Regions from separate parts of the Pseudomonas sp. EA_35y_Pfl2_R111 genome, predicted to be linked through region 2. Evidence: riboswitches for the same ligand, from Rfam matches in the RefSeq annotation. Region 2 holds a riboswitch; each other region holds the start of a gene.
What was found. Region 2 has a riboswitch for cobalamin ahead of cobO (cob(I)yrinic acid a,c-diamide adenosyltransferase). Riboswitches for the same ligand answer to the same signal wherever they lie in the genome.

Region 1: linked by a shared signal. The riboswitch ahead of AACY25_RS15815 (TonB-dependent receptor family protein) and the one ahead of cobO (cob(I)yrinic acid a,c-diamide adenosyltransferase) in region 2 are both predicted to bind cobalamin.
Region 3: linked by a shared signal. The riboswitch ahead of cobW (cobalamin biosynthesis protein CobW) and the one ahead of cobO (cob(I)yrinic acid a,c-diamide adenosyltransferase) in region 2 are both predicted to bind cobalamin.
Region 4: linked by a shared signal. The riboswitch ahead of cobG (precorrin-3B synthase) and the one ahead of cobO (cob(I)yrinic acid a,c-diamide adenosyltransferase) in region 2 are both predicted to bind cobalamin.

Annotation. Positions count from the first base shown of each region.
Region 1 covers NZ_CAXAOM010000004.1:63,432-67,308, forward strand. The annotation lists gene AACY25_RS15810 (cobalamin-binding protein) at 1-405, shown strand, start outside; gene AACY25_RS15815 (TonB-dependent receptor family protein) at 441-2,348, opposite strand; cobalamin riboswitch at 2,451-2,665, opposite strand; gene dxs (1-deoxy-D-xylulose-5-phosphate synthase) at 2,731-3,877, opposite strand, start outside.
Region 2 covers NZ_CAXAOM010000002.1:519,386-523,262, forward strand. The annotation lists gene cbiB (adenosylcobinamide-phosphate synthase CbiB) at 1-457, opposite strand, end outside; gene bluB (5,6-dimethylbenzimidazole synthase) at 454-1,101, opposite strand; gene AACY25_RS10940 (cobyrinate a,c-diamide synthase) at 1,098-2,402, opposite strand; gene cobO (cob(I)yrinic acid a,c-diamide adenosyltransferase) at 2,402-3,013, opposite strand; cobalamin riboswitch at 3,124-3,348, opposite strand; gene AACY25_RS10950 (methyl-accepting chemotaxis protein) at 3,846-3,877, shown strand, end outside.
Region 3 covers NZ_CAXAOM010000006.1:94,009-97,885, reverse strand. The annotation lists gene glmS (glutamine--fructose-6-phosphate transaminase (isomerizing)) at 1-611, shown strand, start outside; gene AACY25_RS19540 (hypothetical protein) at 626-856, shown strand; gene cobM (precorrin-4 C(11)-methyltransferase) at 858-1,613, opposite strand; gene AACY25_RS19530 (cobalamin biosynthesis protein) at 1,610-2,173, opposite strand; cobalamin riboswitch at 2,140-2,376, shown strand; gene cobW (cobalamin biosynthesis protein CobW) at 2,477-3,532, shown strand; gene cobN (cobaltochelatase subunit CobN) at 3,539-3,877, shown strand, end outside.
Region 4 covers NZ_CAXAOM010000006.1:77,178-81,054, reverse strand. The annotation lists gene cobG (precorrin-3B synthase) at 1-1,301, opposite strand, end outside; cobalamin riboswitch at 1,397-1,597, opposite strand; gene cbiE (precorrin-6y C5,15-methyltransferase (decarboxylating) subunit CbiE) at 1,667-2,869, shown strand; gene AACY25_RS19455 (cobalt-precorrin-6A reductase) at 2,866-3,585, shown strand; gene AACY25_RS19450 ((2Fe-2S) ferredoxin domain-containing protein) at 3,706-3,877, shown strand, end outside.

The sequences.
Region 1 (3,877 bases), on a different contig from region 2:
CAACTGCAGCAGCAATTTAATAACGGCCTGGCTGCGTTGCGTCAGCGCTATCAGCGTAAGCAGCCGTTGCGCCTGTTCTACCAAGTCTGGGATACGCCGCTGTACACCATAGGCGGCCAGCAGATTATCAGCGACGCCCTTGGTATCTGTGGGGCCGAGAATATCTTTGCCGAGCTCACCTTGCCCGCACCGCAGGTCAGCGTTGAGGCGGTGCTGCAGCGCAATCCCGAGGTGATTTTGGCTGGTGTGCAAGGGCAGCTGGATGCCTGGCGCATCTGGCCAGGCGTGGCGGCGGTTGAGCGTAAGCAACTGTGGCTGGTGCCAGACAGCGGCCTGGAGCGGCCGAGCTTTCAGATGCTGGGGGCGGTGGAACAGCTGTGTGAACGCTTGAGCGAGGCGCGCTGAGAAGGCCCTGGGTTAAAGACCCCAGGGCTGGGTTTTCAGAACCGGTAACCGACGCTGAGCTGTACCTGCTCTTCGGCCGCAGGGTAACTGCTGGTTGCGCTGGCAAGCGCGTCATAACGTTTGCCTGTGAGGTTGTTGAGGCGCAACTTGCTGCTGAACTGCTGGTAGTCATAGCTCAGCGCAGCGTTAAACAGGGTGTAGGCGCCAGCCTTGTGCTGGCTGTTGGCATCGTCTCCCGAGTAATAGCGGCTGCCGGTGTGTACGGCTTCCAGATAGCCGCGTAGCCCCGGTACGATCAGGTAACTGAGGTTTGCACTGGCGGTGTTGCGCGCTACCCACGGTACTTTGTTGCCTTGGAAGGAGCCCGCGCGAAACTCGGCATCGGTATAGCTGTATTGCCCGCCGATGCTCAAGCGCTCGCTCAATTGGCGCTCTGCCTCCAGCAGCAGGCCGTCGCGGCGGGTTTTGTCCAGATTGATATTCGCTCCTCGACCATTCCAGCTGTTGGGGTTGGCAATCAGGGCGTCATAAAGCAGTTCGTCCTGCAAATCCAGTCGATACAGTGTCGCTTGATATCGCTGCACGCCGTCTTGCCACTCGATACCGCTTTCCCAGGACACGCCGGTCTGCGGTTTGAGGAACTCGACCCCTGGCAGGACAAAAGCATTGTCGTCTACGTTGGCCCAGCGCAGCACATCCTCGCGCTTGATAAATAGGCGAGTCTCTTGGTGGGCTTGCCAGCTCAGGCCGATGCTGGTGCTGTCTTCGCGATCCTTATGGTGTTTGCGGATCGCCTTGTTGTGGTCGTCAGCTTCGCTGCTGCGGTAGCCGACAGTAACCGTCACGTCACGCCCCAGTCCCTGGCTTAGCTGGCTATACCAGTCGCGCTGGGTCTGCTGGAAGTCGGTGCCCCAGGATGATTGCGCATCGCTGCTTATGTGGTCATGGCCGAGTAGCCACTCTCCATCCCCTAGGGTGTTGTCGTAGCGCGCGCTCAGTCTGGGGCTGATGCTTTCAGTGCGGGTGTCCTGGGTGAATCGATCCGGTGCGGCAAAGCTGCCGACACTGTCCTGATCGCTATGGCTGTAGTCGAGGTTGGCAGTCCAGATGTCATTCAGTTGCTGCTCCAGGGCAAAGCGATGCACCTGCGTCTTGCTGTCGTTCCAGGCTGTTGAGTCGCTTTGCTTGCGATCTGTACGACGTTGCGCCCTGGTAAGGGCATTGGGGTAGAGCAGTTCATCGTCGACCGTCTGGTACTCATACAGCGCATGGCCACTTTCATGATCATAGCGCAGGCGGGCGAAGGCATTGCTGTAGCTGGCGTTGTTGTGGTCGCGGTAGTTGTCAGACGTACGCGACTCGCCGCTCAGGTAGGTCGAAAAGCCACCGCCGAGTTGCTGGTAGATATGCCCGCGAAAGGCCTCCAGATCATGGCTGCCGCGGCTGCCCTCAAGGTAGCCCTCATTGCTGCTTGGGGTGCGGGTGACGATATTGATAACGCCGCCCACCGCCTGGTCGCCATAGAGGACGGTGCCGGCGCCGCGGATGATCTCGATGCGGTCGATATTACCCAGTGGCACGCTGTTGAGGTCGGCCCCGGCCTGGCTGGGTTGGTTGAGGCGGCGACCATCGACCAAGATCAAGGTGTTGTTTACCGCGTTCTCGCCAAATCCACGCAGACTGAAGGTGGCGCGGCTGCCATCGCCAATGGTGTCGCGTACCTGCACGCCGGCCTGGCTACGCAGTACATCGAGGAGTGTTGAGGCTGCAGTTGCTTCAATCTGCTGGCGGTCGATTACTTTAACGCTGGCTGGTGCCGGTGCTTTGAGCGGCGTAGCGCGAGTAATCACCAGCGGTGGCAGTTCGTGGCTGCTGGTATCGCTGGCAGCAAGGCTGATGCTCGGAGCAAGCGCCACAGCCAGGGCAAGACGGGACAATTTCACGTAGAGAATCCTCAAAAGGCAAAAAACTTTCGAGGAGGGCAGGGACAAGCACCGGGCAAGGAGGCGATAGCCAGCGCTTGACGGTGATGCCCTCCGCAACACCAGTCACTTCACGCCGAGGCAGGTCTCCGGGCTGCCGACTGCCTCTCTCACCTTCCCAGGCGCACCCAGTGGTCTTTGAGAAAGGCTGCGCTTGCGCGCTGTCGGTTACCGTTGCGGGGGCAGCGCAGGTCTTGCCGCTGTCGAATCGACAGCGGCGCACCTGCTTCCCTTTTCACGCTGCTGGTTTGGCAGCGACCTCGGACAGATAAAACGTCGCGCACCTTAAGGTGCGGCAGAGTGAATTACAAGCAAGCCTGGCTCAGCTCTGGATGAGCGGTGCTCATGCAGAAAGTGTGGCGAGGCGCGCGCGGATGGCCGCTTCGATACCCGCAGCATCCAACCCGCATTCGGCGAGCATCTGCGCCGGCTTGGCGTGCTCGACGTAGTAGTCCGGCAGGCCCAGATGCAGCATCGGCTTGAGGATACCGGCGTGGGCGAGGAACTCGCTGACCGCGCTGCCAGCTCCGCCCATTACGCTGTTCTCTTCAACCGTGACCAGCAGCTCGTGGCTGGCGGCCAGTTGGCGTACCAGGGCTTCGTCAAGGGGTTTAACGAAACGCATATCGACTACGCTGGCATCGAGTGCGTCGCCGGCCTTGAGCGCTTCACTCAGCTGTACGCCAAATACCAGCAGGACTACCTTGCTGCCCTGGCGACGGACGATGCCTTTGCCGATTTCCAGTGGCTCCAGGCCCGGCTCGATGGTGGCATTCGGGCCGCTGCCGCGTGGGTAGCGTACCGCCGCCGGGCCGTTGAATAGGTGGCCAGTGGTGAGCATGCGGCGCAGTTCGTTTTCATCGCTCGGGGTCATCACCAGCATGCCGGGGATGCAGCGTAGGTAGGAGACATCGAAGCTGCCGGCGTGGGTTGGACCGTCTTCGCCGACCAGGCCTGCGCGGTCGATGGCGAACAGCACATCAAGGTGCTGCACGGCGACATCGTGGATCAGCTGGTCATAGGCGCGCTGCAAAAAGGTCGAATAGATCGCCACTACGGGTTTGGCGCCGTCGCAGGCCATGCCGGCGGCCAGGGTTACCGCATGCTGTTCGGCGATGGCTACATCGAAATAGCGCTCGGGATAACGTTCGCTAAAGGCCACCAGGTCCGAGCCTTCCTTCATCGCCGGGGTGATGCCGACCAGGCGTGGGTCTGTCGCGGCCATATCGCATAGCCATTGACCGAACACGCTGGAGTATTTCGGCCCGCTGGCTTGCTTAGGTTGTGCTGCTGGCGCGTTGATCGGCTCCAGCTTGGTGATCGCGTGGTAGCCAATCGGGTCGACCTCGGCCGGGGCGAAGCCTTTGCCCTTCTTGGTCACCACATGCAGAAACTGCGGGCCGTCGAGGTCGCGCATATTGCGCAGGGTGGCGAGCAGGGTCGGCAGATCGTGGCCGTCGATCGGGCCGATATAGTTCCAGCCCAACTCC
Region 2 (3,877 bases):
ACAGCGCGGCGAAAACCGCATCACTGCCGTTTTCCAGTACCGACTCGCTGCCGGCGCGGGCCACGCCCGTGGCGTCCAACTGCGCGGTGTTGCGGCTGACCATATAACCAACCCGCTCGCGCGCCAGGCGCAAGTCACCCAGACGCAAGGCCTGGGCCACCGGCATGGCATGCTCGCCCAGGCTTTTCAAACCCAAGGCGGCGTATAGCGCAAGAATCTCCACCGCCCAACCCAGCCCACCGATCTGGCTTAACAGCCAGGTCAGCAGAGTCAGCGGCAACACCGCCAGGCACCAGGCACTGACGCCGTGACTGCGCCAACCGCGCCCGGCCGGATTGAAACGCTGCTCGATGCGCTCGGCCATACGGCCAAAGGCTACGAGCGGGTGCCAACCCTTAGACTCGCCAAACACGGCATCCAGAGCGACCCCGGCGCAGGTGCTAAGAACCAGGCTCATGGCGTGCCCCACTGGTTCTCGAACAGCAATTCGCTAAGCGGGCGTGGCTCGGCCCAGCCTTGCTGCACCAGCATCGGCGCCTCATAGAATTCCGTCACAGGCCCTAGACACAGCACCGCCAGCGGTTTGCTGCCGGCCGGCATACCGAGCAGATCCGCCAGGGCCTGGGGCTCGAACAGCGACACCCAGCCCATGCCCAAGCCCTCGGCGCGCGCCGCCAGCCAGAGGTTCTGAATCGCGCAGGCCAAGGACGCCAGGTCCATTTCCGGCAAGGTGCGGCGGCCAAATACATGGGCCTCGCGGCCGCCCATCAGGGCGACCACCAGCAGCTCGGCGCAGTCGCGGATGCCCTCGACCTTGAGCTGCATAAACTCATGACTGCGCTCACCCAACGCTTCGGCGGTGCGCACACGCTCCTCATCCACCAGACCGTGAATCGCCTCACGCAAAGCTGGGCGAGTAATCCGAACAAACCGCCATGGCTGCATCAGGCCGACGCTGGGGGCCTGATGGGCGGCCTCCAGCAAGCGCGCAAGCAGCTCGGGAGCCACCTCGCCGCCGCTGAAATGGCGCATATCGCGGCGTTCGGCGATAGCGCGGTAAACCGCCGCGCGCTCATCAGGGCTGAAGGCCTGTTCACTCATGCCGGCGCTCCAGGGAGAAACAGCGCAGCGGCCGCAGCCGGATCGGACGGCAGATAGAAGTGGATATAGGAGGCCGTCATCCGCCTCTGGCGATAGACCGCTTCACTGGTGCGCTTGTAGTTCGGGCACTCACCACGGGTCAGCGGTTGCAGTTCACTGCTTAACGCCGAGTAGTGGAAGCTGTGGCCGCGCAGCAGCCCTTCCGGCAGTGCAGCCTGCTGCAAGGCCATGGCGGTCATGCGCGGTTGCAGGGTCGCCTCGCCGTTTAACAGCCCGAGCATCTGCCCGCTCGCGCCCTGTTTGTCGGTCAGTTTGTCGAGCAGATAAAGCATGCCGCCGCACTCAGCATGGATTGGTTTGCCGGCAGCATGGTGCGCGCGAATCGACTCGGCCATCGCCTGGTTGGCCTCAAGCGTGGCCAGGTGCAGCTCCGGGTAGCCGCCAGGCAGATACAGGCTGTCGATATCCGGTAATTGCTGATCGCTGAGCGGCGAAAAGAACTGCAATTCGGCGCCCAGTTCGCGCAGCAGATCAAGATTTGCCTGGTAGAGAAAGGCAAAGGCGCTGTCGCGCGCCACGCCGATCCGCACGCCCTCGAGCAGCGGTGCGGGCCTTGCCTGCTCAGGCGCGGCGAAACTGACCGGCGGCGGCAGACTGGTATCGGCGCTGGCGGCCAAGGCATCAGCGGCGGCGTCCAGGCGCGTATCCAGATCAGCCAACTCGCCCGCCTGCACCAGACCCAGATGGCGACTCGGCAAGCCGACTTCGGCGCTACGCGGCAGCGCGCCGTACCAGCGGATCGAGGCCGGCAGCGCATCGCGCAATATCTCGCCATGCCGCGTACTGCCAACCCGGTTACCAAGCACCCCAGAGAACGGCAGATCCGGCTGAAAGGTCGCCAGGCCATGGGCCATCGCGCCGAAGGTCTGCGCCATGGCAGAGCCGTCGATGACCGCTAGCACCGGCACGCCAAAATGCCGGGCCAGATCGGCGGCCGATGGCGTGCCATCGAACAGGCCCATCACCCCTTCAATCAGAATCAGATCGGCCTCACCGGCGGCCTCCCAGAGCAAGCGACGGCTTTCTACTTCGCCGACCATCCACAGGTCGAGCTGGTACACCGGCGCGCCGCTGGCGCGGGCGAGAATCATCGGGTCGAGAAAATCCGGGCCGCATTTGAATACCCGCACGCGCTTGCCCTGGCGTGTATGTAAACGCGCCAGGGCAGCGGTCACTGTGGTCTTGCCTTGGCCAGAGGCCGGCGCGGCGATCAATAGTGCGGGGCAAGAGCGGGCGCTGATCAAAATTCGACTCCCTTCTGCGCCTTTACCCCGGCCTTGAACGCGTGCTTGACCAGGCTCATCTCGGTGACGGTATCCGCCGCCTCGATCATCCCTGGCAGCGCGCCGCGACCGGTTACCACCACATGCTGCAGCAGCGGCCGCCCTTCAATATCGGCGAGCACCGCGTCGAGCTCCAGATAACCGTATTTCAGGGCGATATTCAGCTCGTCGAGCACCACCAGGCCGATGGCCGGATCGTTAAGCAGTTGCGCCGCTACCGCCCAGGCTTCGCGGGCCTTGTCGATATCGCGTTGGCGATCCTGGGTCTCCCAGGTAAAGCCCTCGCCCATTACGTGATAACTGACTTCATCGGGAAAGCGGCGAAAGAAGGCTTCTTCGCCGGTGCTGGCCGCGCCCTTGATAAATTGCACTACGCCAACCTTGAGGCCGTGCCCCAGCGCGCGGGCGACCATGCCAAAGGCGCTGCTGCTCTTGCCCTTGCCATTACCGCTGTGCACCAGCAGCAGGCCGTATTCGTCCCGGGCCTGGGCGATTTTCTCGTCAATAAGGGCTTTCTTGCGGGCCATTCGCGCCTTATGCCGGGCGTCACGCTCAATCGATTCAGTCAACGCACTGCTCCACCGCCACAGGGCGATCTGGCTGGAAAAAGCATGCGGAGATAGAGAAAGCGCGCGCCCACGCAAAGCGCCAAGCACGCGCCAGCCATCGCCCTCCGCGATGCCGTGGACTGCAACAGGCCGGTCTCCGGGCTTGTGAGCGAACCGTCAAGGCTCTCGGCCGCGCCTTCCCATGCATACAGCACAGTGGCACTTGCGGCGATTGACTCACTTACCGTTGCGGGGGCAGCGTCGGAATGACTGGCGTAAACGCACAACGCACCGACTTCCCAGTTTCACCCCGCACACGCACAGCGTTGGGGGGCACCTGTTACAAGGCGCGAAGGGTAGAGAGTTCGGGTTTGGGCGTCAAACGTCGATTGTTCGGGCCTTCAGATGGAAACCCCTAGGCGGTGTAGGGGTTTCCCCTATATTCCGTTGCCACGGCGAACTCCTATCTTTCCCAGCATTCGAACTCGTGGGAAAACTCGCCGTGTTGACCTATTGCACTCTCTGGTTGGGAATCGTCATCTGTCTGGCCGGGCTTGGCTTCGGCCTGCCGTGGGTGAGTGGCGTGGGCGCCCTGCTCACGGCAATCGCCGCGCTGTTCCTGCGGCCGCAAACCGTCGCCGTCGCGCCGCAAATCGAGGTTGTCGAGGCGCCGTCTTCACCAGACTGCGAACCTCTGCTGCGCGCCGTTCTGCCGGCCTGGAACCAGAACCTGGGACAGATCAGGCAATTGCTGACCCTCAATGTCGGCCAGTTGTTCGAGCGCTTCGCCAGCCTTGGCCAGCACCTGGAGCAGACCCTGAGCCGCTCTGACAGCGCAACCGGCAACGCCGGCATGACCGACAGCCTGCGGCAGGCGCAGCGGCG
Region 3 (3,877 bases), on a different contig from region 2:
CCCAGCTGGTCGCGCTGATGCTGCTGACCCTGTCCCTCGGCCAGGTGCGTGGCACTCTGGATAAAGGTCTGGAAGCCGAGCTGGTCGATGAACTGCGTCGCCTGCCAACCCGTCTTGGCGAAGCCCTGGCCATGGACAGCGTGGTCGAGAAAGTCTCCGAGCTGTTCGCCGAGAAGCACCACAGCCTGTTCCTCGGCCGTGGCGCGCAGTACCCGGTGGCGATGGAAGGCGCGCTCAAGCTCAAGGAAATTTCCTATATCCACGCCGAGGCCTACCCGGCCGGCGAGCTTAAGCACGGCCCATTGGCGCTGGTGGACAGCGATATGCCGGTGGTCACCGTGGCGCCGAACAACGAGCTGCTGGAAAAGCTCAAATCCAACCTGCAGGAAGTGCGCGCCCGTGGCGGTGAGCTGGTGGTGTTTGCCGACGAGCAGGCCGGCATGAGCAATGGCGAGGGCACCCACGTCGTGAACATGCCGCATATCCACGACGCCCTGGCGCCTATCCTCTACACCATTCCGCTGCAGCTGCTGTCCTACTACGTCGCCGTGCTCAAGGGCACCGACGTCGACCAGCCGCGTAACTTGGCCAAGAGCGTAACGGTTGAGTAAGCAGGAGCCAGCTAATGCGGCGTGAAGATATACAGAGCAAGCAGGCGCAGGGCGTGCTCTTTGATACTCACATCATTGCCAACCCGGCCAATATTCGGGAATGGATCGTGCTGTTGAAGAAAGGCGCGGGCACCAGCTTCTTTCTGGTCGATGACCAGGAGCAGGTGGAGTCCTTCGCCGATCTCAATGGCTTGATCGAAGAGCTGCGTCTACTCGGCATCAAGGCTGCGGAGATTCATCTCTAAGCTAGTCGTCCGCTGACCGGAACAGGTGCCGATGCTCGGCGTTGTACAGCGCCGAGTCGGCAAACTGTTCGGCGTGCAGCACGCGGCCGACGAGAATCAGCGCGGTGCGGCGAAAGCCCTTGGCGCGCACCTGTTCCTCGATGGTGGCCAGGGTGCCGCTGACCCAATCCTGATCCGGCCAGCTGGCGCGATGGACCACGGCAATCGGGCAATCCGCGCCGTAATGCGGCAGCAGCTCAGTGACGATCTTGCTCAGGTGCACCACACCCAGGTGGATGGCCATGGTCGCACCGTGGCGGGCCAAGTCGCCCAGCGCCTCGCCCTCGGGCATGTTCGACTTGCTCGCATAGCGGGTAAGAATCAGCGTCTGTGACACCTCGGGCAGGGTCAGTTCGCTTTCCAGCAGGGCGGCGCACGCCGCTGTGGCGGTGACCCCGGGGATGATCTCGAAGGCAATGCCCAGCCGGCGCAGGTGGCGGATCTGTTCGCCAATCGCGCCATACAGCGACGGGTCGCCGGAGTGTACGCGGGCCACATCCTGGCCTTTGTTGTGGGCCTGGCGGATCAGCGCGATGATTTCATCCAGATGCAGTTCGGCGGTGTTGATCACCAGTTCGGCGCTATGGCCCTGCAGTACTGCCTCGGGCACCAGCGAGCCGGCGTAGAGAATCATTGGGCAGCTGCGCAGTAGGCGCTGGCCTTTGACGGTAATCAGCTCGGGGTCGCCGGGGCCGGCGCCGATAAAGTAAACGGTCATGACACATCCTTGGGTGCAATCGACGCCAGGGCGCAGGTGGCGCTGGCGTTGCGGGTTTTTTCGCCGAGCAGGCGGGCAGCATTGCCGCTCATAAGCGTGGCCAGGGCCAGGGCGCTGGGTTCGGCGACGGCCGGGCTGCCGGTGGCGGCCAGGGTAAGCGGCGAGCCTTGCACGAGGTGCTGATATGGCTGCAGTTCTTCAGCACTAAAGCAGCTCAGCTGCAGACCGAGGCGCTGGGCCAGTGCCAGCAGACCCGGCTCGCTCTGTTTATGCGCGACGCTGGCCAATCCCACCAAGTTATCCACAGTCAGGTCATGTGCTTGCAGGCTGTGCAGCAGCAGACTGAACACGTCCTCCACGCTGCAGCCACTGCGGCAACCCAGCCCGGCGACTACCTGAATGGTGGCAGCGGGGTGGCGAGGGGTGTGGCTGGGGATCATCTGCGGCGCTCGGTGTGTGCGGCGGCGTAGCTCAACATGGCGGCCGGCACCGGTCAACCGCGATTGACCGGCCGCCATGGCCTGCGTAGCCTTGTCGCGTTCGAGGTTCTTCGTGGGCATGCCCATGAAGCTAAGAGGGAACAGGGTGAATGCCCTGGCTGCCCCCGCAACTGTAAACGACTCGTACCCTTGCGTTGTTCTGCCGCCCAAGCGCTGCAGCACAACAGCCACTGCGTCAGCGCGGGAAGGCGAAGGGATTAGCCGGCGTATCTACGCCAGCCCGGTCGTGAGCCAGGAGACCTGCCTCGTCACGCTTTCGACAACCGGGCGGGGTGATCCGGTGGTGTTGGCTGACGCCCCGTGGCTGTCATGTCTGTGCCGCCTGCCTGCTCGTCTTTCTTTCGACGCCATGCAGGACTCGCCATGCAAACCCTCGCCAAACTCCCCGTCACCATCGTTACCGGCTTTCTCGGCGCCGGCAAAACCACCCTGTTGCGTCATCTGCTGACCCATGCGGAGGGACGGCGTATCGCGGTGATCGTCAACGAGTTTGGCGAGCTGGGCATCGACGGCGAAATCCTCAAGCAGTGCTCCATCGGTTGCAGCGAAGAAGAAGCCAACGGCCGTATCTTCGAGCTGGCCAACGGCTGCCTGTGCTGCACCGTGCAGGAAGAGTTCTTCCCGGTGATGCGCGAGCTGGTGGCGCGCCGCGGCGAGCTGGACCATATCCTGATTGAAACCTCCGGCCTGGCCCTGCCCAAGCCGCTGGTACAAGCCTTTAACTGGCCGGAAATCCGCAACGCCTGCACTGTCGATGCGGTGATCACCGTGGTCGACAGCCCGGCCGTGGCCGCCGGCACCTTCGCCGCATTCCCCGAGCAGGTCGACGCGCAGCGCAAGCTCGACCCCAATCTGGATCACGAATCGCCGCTGCATGAGCTGTTCGCCGACCAGCTGGCCAGTGCCGACCTGGTAATCCTCAACAAGGCCGACCTGCTCGATGCCGCCGCCCTGGCTGCGGTGCGCACTGAAGTGGCGGAAGAGCTGCCGCCGGCGGTGAAAGTTATCGAAGCCCATGGCGGCGAGCTGCCGCTGGACGTGCTGCTGGGCCTGAACTGCGAGACCGAACTGCACATCGATGGGCGCAAGACCCACCATGATCTGGAAGGCCATGAAGACCACGATCACGACGAGTTCGCCTCGTTCCACGTGGAACTGCCTGAAGCCGAGGAAACCCATCTGCTGCAAGCGCTGAAGGAGGCGGTCAGCAAACACGGCATCCTGCGCATCAAGGGCTTTGCGGCGATTCCCGGCAAACCGATGCGTCTGCTGCTGCAGGGCGTCGGTCAACGTTTCGACAAACACTTCGACCGCGCCTGGCAGGCCGATGAGCCGCGCATCACCCGCCTGGTGGTGATTGGCCAGACCCTGGATCAGGCCGCCATCGAAGCCGAGCTCAACGCCGCGCTGGCAGGCTAAGCCCACATGCACCTGCTGCGCACCCAGCCCGGCAGCCAGCTGCCGCTCGACAGCATTGCCGATCTCGGCCAGACCCCGGCCGAGCTGGTGATTCTCTGTACCGGCGATTCGCACCTGTCGCTGCTGGCCGAAGCGGCGCGCCAGTTGCCGGCGGATTACCCCAGTCTGCGTCTGGCCAGCCCGGCGCAGCTGAGCAATCACGCCTCGGTGGATCTCTACGTCGAGCAGGTGCTGCAGCACGCCAAGGTCATCCTGATTTCCGTGCACGGCGGCGTCAGCTATTGGCGCTACGGCATCGAGCGCCTGGTCGAACTGGCCGAGCGCGGTGCACGGGTGATCATGGTG
Region 4 (3,877 bases), on a different contig from region 2:
TCGCCGGCCTCGTCGATAGTCATGGCGCTGGCCAGCAGTTGGCCGAAACCGGCCGCCTCGGGCGTGCGTTGATAAAGCTGGTAATGCCCGGCGCTGCTGGCCAGCAAGGTAAAGGGCGCGGTGTGCGCGGCGGCGCAGGAGCGCGGGCAGGCGCTCAGGTGCACCTGCGGTCGTGCTGTGCTCGCGCGCAGGCGCTTGGCGAGCTGTAGAGCATCGGCCTTGCTGCCGGCCAGACCTTTGCCGCAGGCGGCTGAGCCGGTGCAGGCGATCAGATTGCTTAACGGGTCGTTGGCATCGATCAGCAGGCCGAGTTCGGCCAGTTTGTGCAGTAATTTTTCTGCCGAGTGCTTGGGGATATTCGGTAGCAGCAGACCTTGCCAGGGCGTCAGGCGCAGGCTGGCATCGCCATGGTGCTCAGCCAGTTCGGCCAGTGCTTTGAGTTGCGCGGCGTCGACCCGGCCTAGGCGCGTGGCGGTAGCGACCATGCACAGGCCGTTCTGCTGCTGTGGATAAATGCCAATGGGCGCGCGTTGGCTGACCGGCGCGCGCTGCCAGTCGGTAGGGGTCGCTTGTACGGCAAAGGGCAGGCACGTTTGTAGCTGTTGCAGCAGCTGGCTGGGCGTCATCACACCGAGCAGCTGGCGCATCCGGCTGTGTTCGCTCCCAGCCAGATCGAGGAACAGCCTGAGCAGTTGCTCCACCAGCGGCACGGCCTGCTCTGCGTCGATCACACCCAGCGGCTTGTCAGTCGGGCAGCCGGCCAGGCCAAACGCCAGTCGTGCCGGCGAGCCGGGCAGGGCGCTAAGCCAGATATCGTGGGGGTGTTCGAGCATCGCCAGGGCTTCGCCGCCGTCCAGCTGCAGGGCGAATTTGGCTGACAAGCCATGCAGCGCCGGGGTGTTTTGCAGCAGCTCAAGCAGCGCGGCGGCCAGCGGGCGGGTGTCGAGCAGGGCCTGCGGGTCGAAGCCGGCGGCGGGGCTGAGCAGCAGGTTGCGCACATCGTCAGCGGCCGGGTTGCTCGGGCCAAGGCCGGCGGCGAGCAGCCGTTCGATCAACTCAGTCTGCTGGCCAGCCAATACGCCACGAATCTGCAGATTGCTGCGGTTGGTCAGCTCCAGCACGCCACTGGCGCAGCGCTCAGCAGCCTCGGCGATGGCCCGTGCCTGTTGGCTGCTGAGCACGCCGCCGGCCAGCTTGACCCGGCAGATGCCACCGTCCAGCGCCTGAACGATACGCAGCAGGCCGGGGCACGCGCTAGGGCGTGGGTCGGGCAGGTCGGCGGAGGTTGGACGGTCGCGCAAAAAGGTCACCAACAACAAAGACGCGGCGACCGAACCAGCGAAATCCGCCCACAGGGGATTTCATGGCATCGGTACACCCCGCCCGATGTTGGCACTCGCGACTAGCGTCGTCGGCAGGTCTCCTGGCTGACAGGTCATCATCTGCTGCGGCCTTCCCGGTTACCCAGTGGCGCAGTTGCGGCAGACTCGCTGTTTACAGTTGCGGGGGCAGCTCGGTCACGATCAGCGGATCGCTCCGGATTCCCTCTTAGGCCCTATGCACAATGGCGGCGGGCACCGACGAAGGCGCTATTATGCCCGCTTTGCGCGCAGGCACGACAGCCAGCTGGTCGGGCGGCGCGCTGATGACGGTTTGAGGAAAGCGCATGACGGCCTGGTTAACCCTGGTGGGTATAGGTGAAGACGGCTACGCCGGCCTGGGTGAGGCGGCGCGGTTGGCGCTGAGCGAGGCGCAGTGCATCGTCGGCGGTGCCCGCCAGTTGGCGCTATTGCCTGCCGATCTGCCGGGGCAGCATGAGCTGTGGCCGAGCCCCTTTAGCCTGGAGCCGGTGCTGGCGCGGCGTGGTACGTCGGTGTGTGTACTGGCCAGCGGTGATCCGCTGTTCTATGGCGTTGGCGCGAGCCTGGCGCGGCAGCTGCCGGCTGAGGAATTGCGGGTATTTTCTGCGCCCTCGTCAGTGTCACTGGCCGCCGCCCGTATGGGTTGGCCGTTGCAGGAGGTGACAGTGCTGTCGCTGGTGGCGCGGCCGTTGGCGGCGTTGCAGGCGCAGCTATTCCCGGGTGCACGGCTGCTGCTGTTGAGCAATGACGGCGAAAGCCCGGCGGCCGTGGCCGAGTTGCTGCGTGTGCGCGGTTTTGGCCCCAGTCGCTTGACCGTACTGGAGCATCTGGGTGGCGCTCAGGAGCGGCGCATCGACGGTTTGGCCAGCGACTGGGTGTTGCCGCGCGTTGCCGATCTCAATCTACTGGCGGTCGAGTGCGTGGCTGCCGGCGATGCGCGCCTGCTGCCGCTCACACCAGGTTTGCCAGACGATGCCTATCAGCATGACGGCCAGCTGACCAAGCGCGACGTGCGCGCTATCACCCTGGCGCGCCTGGCGCCGCAACCCGGTGAGCTGCTCTGGGATGTCGGCGCCGGCTGCGGTTCGATCGGCATTGAGTGGATGCGCGCACACTCCAGCTGCCGGGCGCTTGCGGTCGAGGCCGATGCCGGCCGCCAGGCGCATATCCAGCACAACCGCGATGCCCTTGGTGTGCCCGGCCTGCAACTGGTCGCCGGCCGTGCGCCCGAGGCCTTGACCGGCTTGGCTGCGCCGGATGCGATCTTTATTGGTGGCGGGGTGACCATCCCCGGCGTGCTGCAGCAGTGCTGGGCCAGCCTGAAGCCGGGCGGGCGTCTGGTGGCCAATGCCGTGACCCTGCAAAGCGAAGCGGCGCTGGTGGCCTGGCGCGAGCAGGTGGGCGGCGAGTTGACCCGCATCAGCGTGGCCCAGGCGCAGCCGTTGGGTGGCTTCGACACCTGGCGCAGTGCCTTGCCGATCACCTTGCTGGAGGTGTGCAAGCCGTGAGTCCACGCATCCTGCTGCTTGGCGGCACTACCGAGGCGCTGCGCCTGGCGCGGCGATTAAGCCCTGAAGCGATCTACAGCCTGGCCGGGTTGGGCCGGGTGCCGGATGATTTGCCCTGTCAGGTGCGTGTCGGTGGTTTTGGCGGGGCGGAAGGCTTGGCTGCGTTTATCCGCGAGCAGGGCATCGAACTGCTGCTGGACATGACCCATCCCTACGCCGCACAGATCAGCGCCAACGCTGCCCGCGCCGCCGAGCTGAGTGGGGTTGCCTGCTGGGCGCTGCGCCGCCCCGGCTGGCAGCCCGGCACCGGCGATGACTGGCGTGAAGTGGACGACTGGAGTGGGTTAGTCGCTGAGCTGCGAGACTTCCGTCGTCCGTTATTTACCCTCGGCCGTGAGCCGCTGGAGCATCTGCATGAGATCCCCCCTCATCAGTACTGGGCCGTGCGTTGCCTAACGGCGCAGGAAGCCGTGCCGCGGGCGAAAATTATCGGCGCCCGCGGGCCGTTTGATCTACATGGCGAGCGAGCGCTGTTCGCTCTGCTGGGCATTGATGTGCTGGTCAGCAAGAACAGCGGCAGCCAGTCCACCGAGCCGAAACTGCAGGTGGCGCGGGAGCTGAACGTCCCGGTTTTGCTGCTGCGTCGGCCTGAGTTGCCGAGTGTGGAGCGCGAGTTTGTCAGCCTTGAAGCGCTGGCCGAGGCGCTGCAGTTATAGGGTAGGGTCGATGACGCTTCATCCATCAACTGCGATGGTGGATGAAAACAGCGTCATCCACGCTACGTGCCAAATGCAAAACATCCCCTGCTAGACTGCCGCCCCGCTTTGGAGGCCGCCATGACCACGCCCGTTTCGCCCTATGCCCGGATTCTCTTCGTCGGCCCCGACCTCGCCGATGGCTCGTTTGCCGAGCTGTTCCGCCGTCGTCTGGTTGAGCTGCGCGGCGAAGCGGCGCTGGCCGATATCGTCGATACCAGCGAAGGCTATGCGCCGCTCTGGCAGTGCGTGG